2 regions of the Pseudogracilibacillus amylolyticus genome follow, and region 1 is predicted to be linked to the other one. Evidence: riboswitches for the same ligand, from Rfam matches in the RefSeq annotation. Region 1 holds a riboswitch; the other holds the start of a gene.
The links. A riboswitch is a leader RNA that binds a small molecule or an ion and turns the genes downstream of it on or off. The one in region 1 is predicted to bind thiamine pyrophosphate.
Positions count from the first base shown of each region.

Region 2: linked by a shared signal. The riboswitch ahead of tenA (thiaminase II) and the one ahead of tenI (thiazole tautomerase TenI) in region 1 are both predicted to bind thiamine pyrophosphate.

Region 1 is NZ_JBPPZG010000197.1:789-7,102, reverse strand. Features, by position in the region: gene ACPYKA_RS16985 (alpha-ketoacid dehydrogenase subunit beta) at 147-1,133, opposite strand; gene ACPYKA_RS16980 (thiamine pyrophosphate-dependent dehydrogenase E1 component subunit alpha) at 1,167-2,084, opposite strand; gene ACPYKA_RS16975 (thiazole biosynthesis adenylyltransferase ThiF) at 2,150-3,169, opposite strand; gene ACPYKA_RS16970 (thiazole synthase) at 3,169-3,933, opposite strand; gene thiS (sulfur carrier protein ThiS) at 3,975-4,178, opposite strand; gene tenI (thiazole tautomerase TenI) at 4,184-4,789, opposite strand; TPP riboswitch at 4,969-5,077, opposite strand; partial or broken gene ACPYKA_RS16955 (IS3 family transposase) at 5,403-5,544, shown strand; gene ACPYKA_RS16950 (HipA domain-containing protein) at 5,768-6,314, opposite strand, start outside.
Region 2 is NZ_JBPPZG010000079.1:531-6,870, reverse strand. Features, by position in the region: gene ACPYKA_RS10385 (DUF2512 family protein) at 1-288, opposite strand, end outside; gene ACPYKA_RS10380 (ribonuclease HI family protein) at 381-776, shown strand; gene ACPYKA_RS10375 (hypothetical protein) at 783-1,181, opposite strand; TPP riboswitch at 1,385-1,487, shown strand; gene tenA (thiaminase II) at 1,576-2,259, shown strand; gene ACPYKA_RS10365 (ABC transporter substrate-binding protein) at 2,335-3,339, shown strand; gene ACPYKA_RS10360 (ABC transporter permease) at 3,355-4,119, shown strand; gene ACPYKA_RS10355 (ABC transporter ATP-binding protein) at 4,119-4,871, shown strand; gene ACPYKA_RS10350 (hypothetical protein) at 4,894-5,049, opposite strand; gene ACPYKA_RS10345 (3'-5' exonuclease) at 5,313-5,921, opposite strand.

The sequences.
Region 1 (6,314 bases):
CCGCAGCGGTATTTTACTTTGTAACTCGTCTACATTTTCGTAGGAAGTTAAATTTTCACTGCTGCACAGTTTCCTTCAAATATGTATTAAGATAAAACAGTAGAAATAGTATCATTCTAAAAACATACATAGTAGCCATTCGATTTTTATGTCTCAGCCTCTTTTATTAGTTCTTTTATTTCAAAAATAATATCTTTCACTTGCGGAACAGCGGCACTTTCTAAAGTTTTATTATTAGGAATCGGAACGGGATGACCCCCTAATCGTTTAATTGGTGCCTTTAAATAAGAAAAACCTTTTTCTGCAACGATACTCGCAATCTCCGCTCCATATCCACTTCTTTTTACCGCTTCATGAACGACTAGTAAACGTCCGGTTTTAGCAACGGAATCTAATATAGACTGTTCATCTAAAGGCACTAATGTCCGTGGATCAATTATTTCGACTGATACTTGCTCTTTTTCTAAAATTTGTGCCGCTTCCAAAGATCGTTCAACCATGATTCCGGTAGCTACGATCGTCAAGTCATCTCCACTCTTTTTTATATCTGCTTTTCCAAGGGGAATCGTGTACGGTGAAATCGGAACTTCGGCTTTCTTTTTATACAATAATTTATGTTCATAAAAAATGACCGGATTAGGATCCTCTATTGCCGAGATAAGTAACCCTTTCGCATCGTAAGCTGAAGATGGCTGGATCACTTTAAGCCCGGGTATATGTGTCAGCCATGCTTCTAAGCTTTGGGAATGTTGAGCTGCAGCACCCGTTCCAGAACCACTTGGTGTACGGACAACGAGTGGAACACTTCCCCTTCCGCCATACATATAACGAATTTTTGCAGCTTGGTTGACAATTTGGTCTAGTGCTAATGTCAAAAAGTCTGAGAACTGAATGTCTACGACTGGTCGCATTCCTGTTAATGCTGCCCCAACTGCAACACCAGTAATACCGAGTTCACTAATTGGTGTATCTCGGACGCGCTCCTCACCAAACTCCTCTAATAGACCTTTTGTAACTCCAAAAGCTCCCCCATACTCTCCAATGTCCTCACCTAGTAAAAACACTTTTTTATCTTGTCTCATTATCTGTGCTAATGCTTCCCTGACTGCTTCCAGATAGGTTAACTCACGCATCCAATCATCCCCTTAAGCATGAGCTCATACTTTTTATGCATAAACGTCTGTAAAAAGCTCTTCCATACTTGGTTCTTTACTTTCTAAAGCAAAAATAGTTGCATCCTCTACTTCTTTTTGAATGTCTTGTTTAATTTTTAACATATCCTTTTCTACTATTTCACAAGTTTGAATAAGAATCTGTTCAAATCGCATAATGGGATCTTTTTTTCTCCGCTCCTTCACTTCTTCAGCTGAACGATAAAGTTGTTTATCGCTTTTTGAGTGTCCGCTAAATCGATATGTTTTCGCTTCAATAAGTGTCGGTCCTTCCCTATTTCTGGCTCGTTGCATCGCTTTTTCTGCTTCTTTCATTACATCTAAAAGATTATTGCCATCGATTGTTACACCAGGAAAACCATATGCTTCAGCTCGTATCGACAAATCATTAATATTGGTCATTTTTTTAATCGGACTGGACATCCCGTATTCATTATTTTCACAAACAAAAACAACCGGCAGTTTCCAGATAGATGCAAGATTTAAAGCTTCATGAAAACTTCCCTCGTTTGTGGCGCCGTCTCCAAAAAAACAAACGGTTACCTCATTCTTCCCCTCTAACTGTGCTGTTAGTGCAGAGCCAACAGCAATCGGAATACTGCCACCGACAATTCCGTTAGAGCCCAAATTACCAGCCTCCACATCGGAAATATGCATCGATCCGCCTTTCCCCTTACAGTAGCCAGTTTCTTTTCCGAATATTTCTGCCATCATTTTATTTATATCTGCGCCCATGGCAATGGAATGTCCATGGCCTCGATGGGTACTTGTAATTTTATCGCCTGCTTGTAACATAGAACAAACCCCAACCGCTGTAGCTTCTTGCCCAATACAAAGGTGTGTTGTACCATGAAACAGTCCTTTTTTCATATTCCGTTCCACTTCTTTTTCAAAATAACGAATGCGAATCATTTGTTTATATAATTCAATAAAATTCCGAGCGCCTGCTATGGATTGCACAATTTCACATCCCTTAGTTAACTCAAATAACGATGATACAATGTCTTTGCTTTTTCAACATCATTCGTTCCGTGAACTAGTGCTCTTCCGTCTTCAAAAACAACCATTCTTTCATCGTCGATTGTAAAAGATAAAAGAAAAGCATTCGCTTCCACTTTTCCGCCTGTTTTTTCCAACTGTTGAGCTAGTTGCTTCAAATTACGTTGCTGCACTTTTGGCGGTCTAATTTGCACAGATGACCGTCCACATAAAACAGCAGTTTTTGTCTGCTCATCAAATTGTAAAAATGGGTATGTAGCTTCCTCACCACAAGAGGCACAATCCACTTTCTTCATTGATGAAACATTCATTTGGACAATTTGATTTGTCCAAACATCAAAAGAAATTATTTTTTTTCTTAAAGCATCATAATTATCGGTCAATATTTTTAACGCTTCCGTCGTTTGGTGCACAACAACTTGACTTGCGGCTGGGTGGATAATACCTGCAGTATCACAAGTCGGTCCGCCAACGGGGACTGTTTCCATTAGACAATGAAGGCATGGTGTTTCATTTGGAATGATCGTAAAACTCATTCCATAACTCCCTACACAAGAGCCATAAATCCACGGTATTTGATGTTTTTGTGAAATATCATTTACCATCATCCGAATATCAAAATTATCGGTTGCATCTAAAATTAAGTCTACGCCTTCTACGAGTTCTTCTAATTCAATCGGTGTTACGTCCATAATTCTTGCATCTATTTCAACCTCTGAATTAATCGCCTGCAACCTTTCTTTTGCAGCCACTGCTTTTGGTGTACGATTTTTTGCGTCTTCCTCCGTATACAATTGTTGTCTTTGTAAATTACTCCATTCGATATAATCACGGTCAACAATGGTTAGTTTTCCAATTCCCGCTCTTGTTAGCATTTCAGAACTTTGGGTACCAAGTGTCCCGATCCCTACTATTAACACATGCTTTTTTGCTAATTTTTGCTGCCCCTCTTCCCCAATAGGAGAAAACAAAATTTGTCTAGAGTAACGGTCCATCATTATAAGCTAATCCCTTCTAAAGGGCTGCTTGCTGTCGCCGTTCTTTTCATCGGAATTCTACCAGCTTCATGGCCCAGCTTCCCTGCCTCTATTGCTAACTTCATCGCTTTTGCCATTTTAACCGGATCTTTTGCCCCGGAAACAGCTGTATTTAACAGCACTGCATCCGCCCCTAACTCCATTGCATAAACAGCATCTTTCGGGGAACCTATCCCAGCATCAACAATAACGGGAATAGCAGCTTGTTCAATAATGAAACTCAAATTTAATGGATTAATGATCCCTTGCCCAGAACCAATTGGTGAGGCGCCCGGCATCACAGCGTGTACTCCTAACTCTTCCAACCTTCTAGCAAGTACAACATCATCTGATGTATAGGTTAAAACGGTAAACCCTTCATTTAAAAGTTGTTCTGACGCCTTCAATGTTTCAACAGGATCAGGCAGCAATGTTTTATCACAGCCGATAATTTCAACCTTTACCATATGACAAATCCCCGAAGCTTGTGCTAATTTCGCAATTCTAACCGCTTCTTCCGCAGTTTTTGCTCCGGCGGTATTTGGTAAAAATTTATATTTATCTAAATCTATCTTTTCTAAAAAATTTGGTTGACTAGGCTCAAAAATATTCATCCTTCTTACTGCAAATGTTAACACTTCTGTCTCTGATGCAAGTACCGCTTCTTTTTGTATATCAAAATCTGAAAATTTACCTGTTCCAAGAAATAATCTTGATGTAAACTCGTAATCTCCTATTTTTAACATCTTTTTTCCCTCCATTTATTTTTTATATACATCTGGCAAAATCAACCTCCACCAACAAACTGAACAAATTCAATTTTATCTCCATCATTTATTTTAGTGGTTTCATGTTCCCCATTTTGTAAAATAACATTGTTATGCTCGACAATAATGACAGGAGTACTAAAATCAAAATGATTAATTAATTCTGAAATCGTTTTGATCGTTCCAGGTATTTCTACTACGGAACCATTGATATGTAATTTCATTCATTTCACCTCATTTCAGCTAATTTCTCCCGATATTTAACGGCAGCAATTGTACAATTTTCTGCAAGCAATATCCCTGACAAAACTGCAACGCCGCTTGCTCCCTCTTGTAAAACAGTAGAGAGATTATTTGGTGTAATCCCGCCTATCGCGATGACAGGAATTTTGACACGGCTAGTAATTTTGTTTAAACCTTTTAGTCCACGTGGAGCTAGTCCGATTTTTGAATTTGTCTCAAAAATATGACCATAAATTAAATAATCCGCTCCTTGCTCTTCCTTCTCTAACGCTTCCTCTACACTATGGACAGAACAACCTATTTGTAAAGAAGGGAAGTACTTTTTAACATCACGCACATCTAGGCTGTGAGACGTTAGCTGTACCCCACCTGCACGCCCTATTACGGCAATATCAACTCGATCATTAATAATAATTTTTTTAGGGTCTATTCCAGCCGCAATAAGTTTCTTTATAACAGTAATGTGATCCTTGGCAGTCCAATTCCTCTCACGTATATGAATAAAGTCTATCTTTGCATGAACTGCTTTAACCTTTTTTACAAATTCATCAGTTGATTGTTTTCCAGTTGAAATTATATGTAAGCCCTTCATTTGACCTCCTTTAATTCCTAACTAACTTATAATTTAGAAAACTTGGCATTGGCCAAGCCTTTAATGGCGGGTGCCTTAGTTGCACTTATGCAGTAGGAAAGTTTTATACTTTCCTATCCGCCAAAAAAACCACTTTTCTGAATATGTACAGGAAAGTGGTTTGCTAATAGCAAGTCTAAAATAGCAATACATCACTTCCCTTCGCTAGTTTTAACTAGATCAGGTTATAAGAATCCCGAAGTCACACTTCGATCTCAGCTTGTTTCACAAGCACTCCTAGTAATAAAAATATCTATGAGTCACTTCAAACAGTTGATATAACAATGTTTAAAGATGACTATTTATTATTCAACCCCAAATGATACGCTTTCACTAAAGGCACGGACTGTTTTTTGTTAGATTTTTTGGAACGAATGGGCATACACTCGATAAATCATTTCAAGTGTATTACCTAATCAGTCGACCATATCAGCAAGTGATATAAGTTGATCAAGATTGTCGCATGTATATGTCTCAAACCATGTGAACTTATTTCTTGATGTTAATACTATCTATTATATAAGATATTGTAAAGCTAATTTAAAAAATTTTCAATATAGGTAGGAAATATTTTAAGATGTGCCAAGTATTAGGTGTTACGAAAAGTGGTTTTATCATTGGCGTAAGCGTTCGAAAAAAGTCAAAAAAAGAAAAGAAAGAAGCGCTTACTAGAAGTAAAACGTGTTTATGTTGAATCTAAGCGAAGTTTCGGCAGTTTTGATAAACACCCATCAAAAAATGATTTTCTATGATCTCAAACGTTGACTTATCAATGTTTTTATTCTGAAAACGTAAATATAGTGACCTGAAATAAATAAAACAGTTAAATAGTTGATTTGCGAGATTACCATAGGTATGTTTATAAGTCCGTTTTATTCATTCAATAACTTCTCGATGAAATCCTCTCTAAGCTCATCTTCCTTTTTGATTGGCATTCGATTACCGTTCAAGATCACGAAATTTCTTCTTTCTTGGCGGTTGAGAATCTCCACTATACTTTACATCTTTTTTCACATCATTTGGGATGTCTAAGCCAATGAAGTATTTTTCTTTTGACCGCTTATTTACAAACTCTAATAGCATATCTACTCGATTACGAAAAGCTAAACAAATCTGATCCCTTCTATTATCATCAATGAACAAAGAATCCGTTGTTATATCATAAAATTCACTTTCCATATCGCGCAAAGAAGATGGTTCAAACCAATCAAAAGATTGAACTAATTTTATTTGATCCTCATGATTATTTTTGAAAGGTTTACAATTCACTTTTTGATTAACACCAATTAATGATAATGGTTTAGAGTGCCATAAAGAAGTTCCACTATCAAAAATAGGACTAGCGCCAATGAACTCTAATGTTTCAGCATGTCTAATGACTCCAAAATTATTTTGATGTCTATCTTCATTTACTATAAGATAATCCAATACAATCATTCTATCAAGAAAATCTACCATGTTAGGAATACCTAATCGCTCACAACAG
Region 2 (6,340 bases), on a different contig from region 1:
AATATATGCTGCAGCAAATGCCGGTAATAAAATGGAAGCCGTTCCTTCCACAACCAAGTTTCCTAAAACTAAATAAAGAACGAAATACGCAGCAAAATCCGCAACTGCTGCCACTGCTTTATTGATCCTTGGTAAAATAAACAGATCGCCAATATAAATAATTCCCGCCACCACTAACGTCATCAAAAGCAGGCGTCCAATTGTAGCATTAAAAAATATACCAAATATTGAAAACGTAATAACCCCAACACCAATAAATTTTATGACAAACGCCTTTAATTGTTCCATAAAATACCAAACACCTCTTTTTATCTCTTAGTATTTGGTAAAATATAATTTTTATACTATGGTAGAGATAGAAGTTTTAAAGGAGCGTTTTTATGATCGAGGTATATACAGATGGAGCATCAAACGGAAACCCTGGGATCAGCGGTGCAGGAGTTTATATCAAAGCTTATGGAAAACAATACGAATATTCGATTCCTCTTAAAGAAATGTCCAACCATGAAGCAGAATTCCATGCTGTAAATAAAGCATTAGAAATTTGTCTGGAAAAATTCCCCGATGAAATTTTATCCTTTCAATCAGATTCGCAAATAGTTGTCACAGCGATTGAAAAAAGGTTTGCCAAAAATCCGATTTTCAAGCAATTATTAGATGAGATTATGGAAAAAGCAAATCATTTTCCACACTTTTTTATTAAATGGATTCCAGGCAAACAAAATTTTCATGCCGATCAATTAGCAAAAAAAGCAATTCAAATACAGCAAAAATAGCTGGAACTATTGCTCATTGGTTCCAGCCATTACTTTAAAAATAAAGGAAGATTTTGCTGTATAAATTAAACTAAAAATCATGACTAATATCCCTATAGCCGCAAAAATAAACTTAAGTTCTCTGACCTCACTAATTCCCGCAACAAAAAGTGATATGAAGCCGACAAACCAAAGCCATAAGAATATCGGATTCGTTTTAATCTCAATCCTTGCATTTTGATTAACTTCGAATTCCTTACTAGCACTAAAACCCTGTTTCGCCCTAAGTTTAATACTGTTTTTGTCTGTCTGAATCAAATATTCCTCACTATTTTCTAATTTTTTTACCAGTTCACCATCAACTAGTAAAGAAATTTTCATTGCCGCACCCATGAATCCTGTTTTTCGTTTTACCTTTACTTCCAAACAAGTTCCCCCTTTGCTATTTATTAATTAGAGTATACCATTTTTGCTAATTATTATAGATCTTCCGAACGGGAAAGCCCACTGTCTTTTACTAATAAAACCACTTCTCTAAATGAACGAGCATTTCGAGACTGATAAGAAACATGGTAAGGAACTTGACTTATCCGAAATCTCTGATAGCATTAGTTTCAAATTAATAATTATTTTTCTACTAGGGGCGCCGGTATGGCTGAGATAAATGTAAATTTAGCACCCTTAGAACCTGATCTGGTTAAGACCAGCGGAGGGAAGTAGAATTCGCAAAATAATTGCGCTATTTTTTAGTGCATTAATTTTGAGAGTAGCTTCCTTCTACTAGTCTTTTAGAAAAAAAAGATTAGAGGAGGATTTTTTTATGAAGTTTACAGATCAATTGAAAGAAGCAACGAAGGAAAGTTGGGAGCAAAGTTTAAACCACCCTTTTGTCCAAGGGATTGTGAAGGGAGATTTACCGTTTGAGACTTTTAAGTTTTATATTTTACAAGATATTTATTACTTAAAACATTACGGTAAAGTGCACGCTATCGCTGCAAGCCAAGCAGATGATTTTCAACTTACAGCAAAACTTGCAGATAAAGCCCGTTATACAGCTGAAGCTGAGCTAACGGTACATAATGAGCATGCAGAAATTTTAAATATTACAGACAAAGATATTAAAAATTTCAAACCAGCTCCAACTGCATATGCGTACACATCGCATTTGTATCGGGCGACAATGACTGGTAGCTTAGCACACTCTGTAGCGGCGATGTTGCCATGTTACTGGCTCTATGCAGACATTGGGAAAAAGAATGAGAACGCAAATCCGGAACCAGAAATTTATCGAAACTGGATTAATATGTATGCTGGTGACAGATTCCAAAATTCGACCAATGAAATGATTGATTTGCTTAATACGCTCGTGGAAGATATGAGTGAAGATGAAAAAGAAAAAGTGAAAGAACAATTTGTCCTTGCAAAAGAATACGAGCTCCACTTCTGGGAAATGTCCTACACAAAAGAAACATGGCTGTCGAATAAAAAACATTCATTGAGCTAATTCGAACCGGAATAGCGCAAGTGTATGAAAGACAGTCGCTATACTTCTTAATTTATTTTTCCAGGAGGATCTTTAATGAAACGTTTTGTAACGACGATGTTAATTGCATTACTGAGTTTTATTCTTGTTGCTTGTAGCAGTGAAAAAACGGAAAAACAAAATGAACAAGTAAAATCAGACATAGGAGGTAAAAAAGTTTCCCTTTTCCTTGATTGGACACCAAATACGAATCATACCGGAATTTATGTTGCAAAGGAAAAAGGATTTTATGAAGAACTTGGACTAGATGTAGAAGTTTTACTTCCAGGTGAAGTGAGTGCAGAACAATTGGTAGCAACGAACAAAGGAGAGTTCGGTATTAGTTTCCAAACCGAAGTAACGCAAGCACGTGCACAGGATTTACCTGTTGTATCCATTGCAGCAATCATCCAGCATGACACAAGTGGATACGCTTCTCCAATTGACAAAGGCATCGAATCTCCGAAAGATTTTGCTGGAAATGTATATGGTGCTTACGGTTCCTTACTGGAAGAATCAATGATTGATCTTGTCATGTCACGTGACGGAGCAGATAAAAAAGATGTAGATATTGTGCAACTTGGTAATTCTGACTTTTTCATTGCAACACAAAAAGATATTGACTTTGTTAGCATCTTCTATGCGTGGACAGGAATTGAAGCGGAAATAAGGGATGTTGAGCTCAACTTCATTCAAAAGACTGATTATGCAGATGAACTTGATACGTATTCACCTGTAATTGTAACAAGTGAAAAATTGATCGATGAAGACCCAGAAACGGTGCAAGCATTCGTGGAAGCAACATTAAGAGGGTATGAATTTGCAATTGAAAAGCCTGTTGAAGCAGCAGAAATTTTAATTGCAGCTGAACCAGATTTAGATCCGGAACTTGTAAAACGAAGCCAGGAATGGTTATCTCCTCGTTATCAGGATGACGCGGAAAAATGGGGAATTCAAGATAGCGGTCGTTGGGAAGTTTTTGCAAAATTTATGTTTGAAAACGGCATAATCGAAAAAGAGATTGATGCAACTGAGGCATTTACGAATGAATTTATTAAGTAATCGGAGAATCTGCTTATGAAAAATAAATTTCTTTTAAAAAGCTGGCGACCTGCTGTTGCAATGGTAATTTTTATTGCCATATGGGAATTTTCTACTAGGGTTTTTCAAATAGAAACTTGGGTACTTCCCGCTCCTTCCGTTATTATATTGGAAATGCGGGAAGCCCTTCCTGCTTTTTTTCCGCATATGGTTTCTACCGTGAAGCTGGTTATGATCGGCTTTTCCCTAGGGACAACGATTGGACTTGGTGTAGCTACTCTTCTTCACCATTCCAACAGATTACGCAAAACGATTTATCCGTTTTTAATTTTATCGCAAAATATTCCGATTATCGTTTTAGCTCCATTATTATTAATTTGGTTCGGTCTAGGGGACACACCGAAAATAATCATTATCGCGATGACATCATTTTTTCCAATTGCTGTCGCTACTTTAAGTGGGTTGGGGCAGACAGATCGAGAACTTTTGCATTATATGAAAATGATGGGTGCATCAAAACGACAGTTATTTATGAAACTGGAATTTCCTCATGCGTTGCCGTCTATATTCTCAGGGATAAAAATTTCTGCGACGTATAGCATTTTAACTGGAGTTGTAGCAGAATGGCTCGGTGCTCAAAAAGGGATTGGCGTTTTTATGACACTTGCCTCCTCCTCGTACCGGACACCGCGTGTGTTTGTCGCGATTATTTTCACAATGATGCTTAGCTTAAGTTTTTTCGCACTAGTACTTTTGATGGAACGCCTTATTATCAAATGGAACAGAGAGGAAATCGAGTAATGAAACTTACCATAAAAAATATTAGTAAGTCATTTGGTTCTAAAAAAGTTTTGCAAAATATTTCGCTGGAGATCGAAAAAGGAGAATTTGTTTCATTGCTCGGCCCTTCAGGTAGTGGGAAAAGTACGTTATTTAATTTGATCGGTGGCTTACTTACTCCTGATGAGGGTGAAATTTTCCTTGATGAAAAAGTTATTACTAATCAATCAGGATATATCAGTTATATGCCACAGCAACCTTCCCTGTTTCCATGGCGCACAGTAATCGATAACGCCGTTTTAGGACAAGAATTATCGGGACAAACCGATGTAGAACTTGCGAAAAACTTGCTTGAAAAAGCAAACTTAGGTGATATGATCCACGCCTATCCACACCAACTTTCCGGTGGGATGAAGCAGCGTGTTGCATTTATCCGTGCTCTATTAAGTCCACAGACAATTATGTGTTTAGATGAGCCGTTCTCTGCACTGGATGCTTTTACCCGCTTCGACATGCAAAAGTGGCTGCTAGAAACATGGGAAGCATATGAACAGTCGATCTTTTTTATTACGCATGATATTGAAGAAGCATTGTTTTTATCGGACAAAATCGTTATCCTTTCTACGAGTCCTGCTGAAATAAAGGAAATCATTCACGTACCATTTGAGCGCCCTCGTGATGAGTCGTTATTACTCAGCTATTCCTTCTTAGATTGGAAGAAAGAATTGACTGAGAAAATTGAAAATGATAGCGAAAAAAGAAAAATAAGCTGAAACTATACAGCTTATTTTTTCCTTAACGACGTTTTCGCTTATTTTTCTTGCCGTGAATATTGACAAATTCACTTTCTTCCGCAGCCTCCACATCATGTTTCGGACTTGTATCGTATTTTTTTGCAATATTTCTTTGCTTCCCTTTATCCTTATTACGATTTTTATTTTCCTCAGACATCTAAGAAACCTCCTTGTTTCATTTCACATTTACTATGTGCAGTCTGAAAGGAAAATATGAAATTAAACGAAAAAGGGACTCGTGAATCTTGCCCCCGCAAGCGATCAACTATTAATATTCAACAGTTTTATAATACAGGCGTGAATATTGTTCACACATTTCGACTCGTGTTATATGCATTGATTATCCTTATTTCTTTTCATACAATTCGGTTTTAACATAATTAAATTTATTTGCTTAACCGAAGTTCCAACCACTTGTATTTAAAATAATGAATCTTGTTTATATTCCCTTGTTGCAATACCACACAGTCTGACTAAATCATTTAAACTTATATCACCAATCTCCTTTTCTTCTATAATTTTTATGAATATATAACTAGTAACAGTTGCATCGTATAAGGCTCTATGTCTTTTCATATGCTTTGTTGTCTTCACTAAATCACCTAATTTAAATCGATCAATAAGATCATCGAGTTTATGGCTTTGATGATTGCTATAAAGACGACGTGATAATTTCAATGTATCAATGATTATTGGATTATATGTGGGAAATTTTCTTTTTAAGAGCCTCCAATCCACGTTAACATTATGACCAATAAGAATAGATCCATCTAAAAAGTCCAATAAATCTGATTTAATATCATCAAAAGTTGGGGCGTTCTTTACATCCTCATCTTTAATATATACCCATGGTAACTTAGGAATAGGGCGTTTAGGATTAATAAGACTGTGAAAATAAGAATCTGGTTTAACAACTCCCTTTATTATCGGTACAGCTGCCACTTCAAGTATGTCTTCATTTTCTTTTTCTTGTCCACCAGTTCCTTCTAGATCAATTACAATATAATTGAATTTATCCCACCTTCTCATAAAATAGAACTCCTTTCTGAAAATATCTTCTTTACTAACACTCATCAGATTCGTTTGCTCAAGCTATAAGACATATATTTAATGCTGACTTATCATAATCTATAAACAATGATTAATTAATTATTTATACACTCATATTCCATTTTTTATTATTCGTCATATATTTTTCCAGTTCCGATTACAGGGTATCATTAGAGTTAATAGATTACAAGATGAATATATGGGAATCTTATCGACAAACTATGACATTATATAAATAAAAACTAAGTGAAAATTAATTTTCTTTAACAAAATCCCTACTGTGTACAATTCTTTTTAAAATTACAGGTTCCTTCTTTTTTCGAAAATCGAGTAGAGGGGAAAATTAATTTTCCGCCCCTCTCACACCACCGTACATACGGTTCCGTATACGGCGGTTC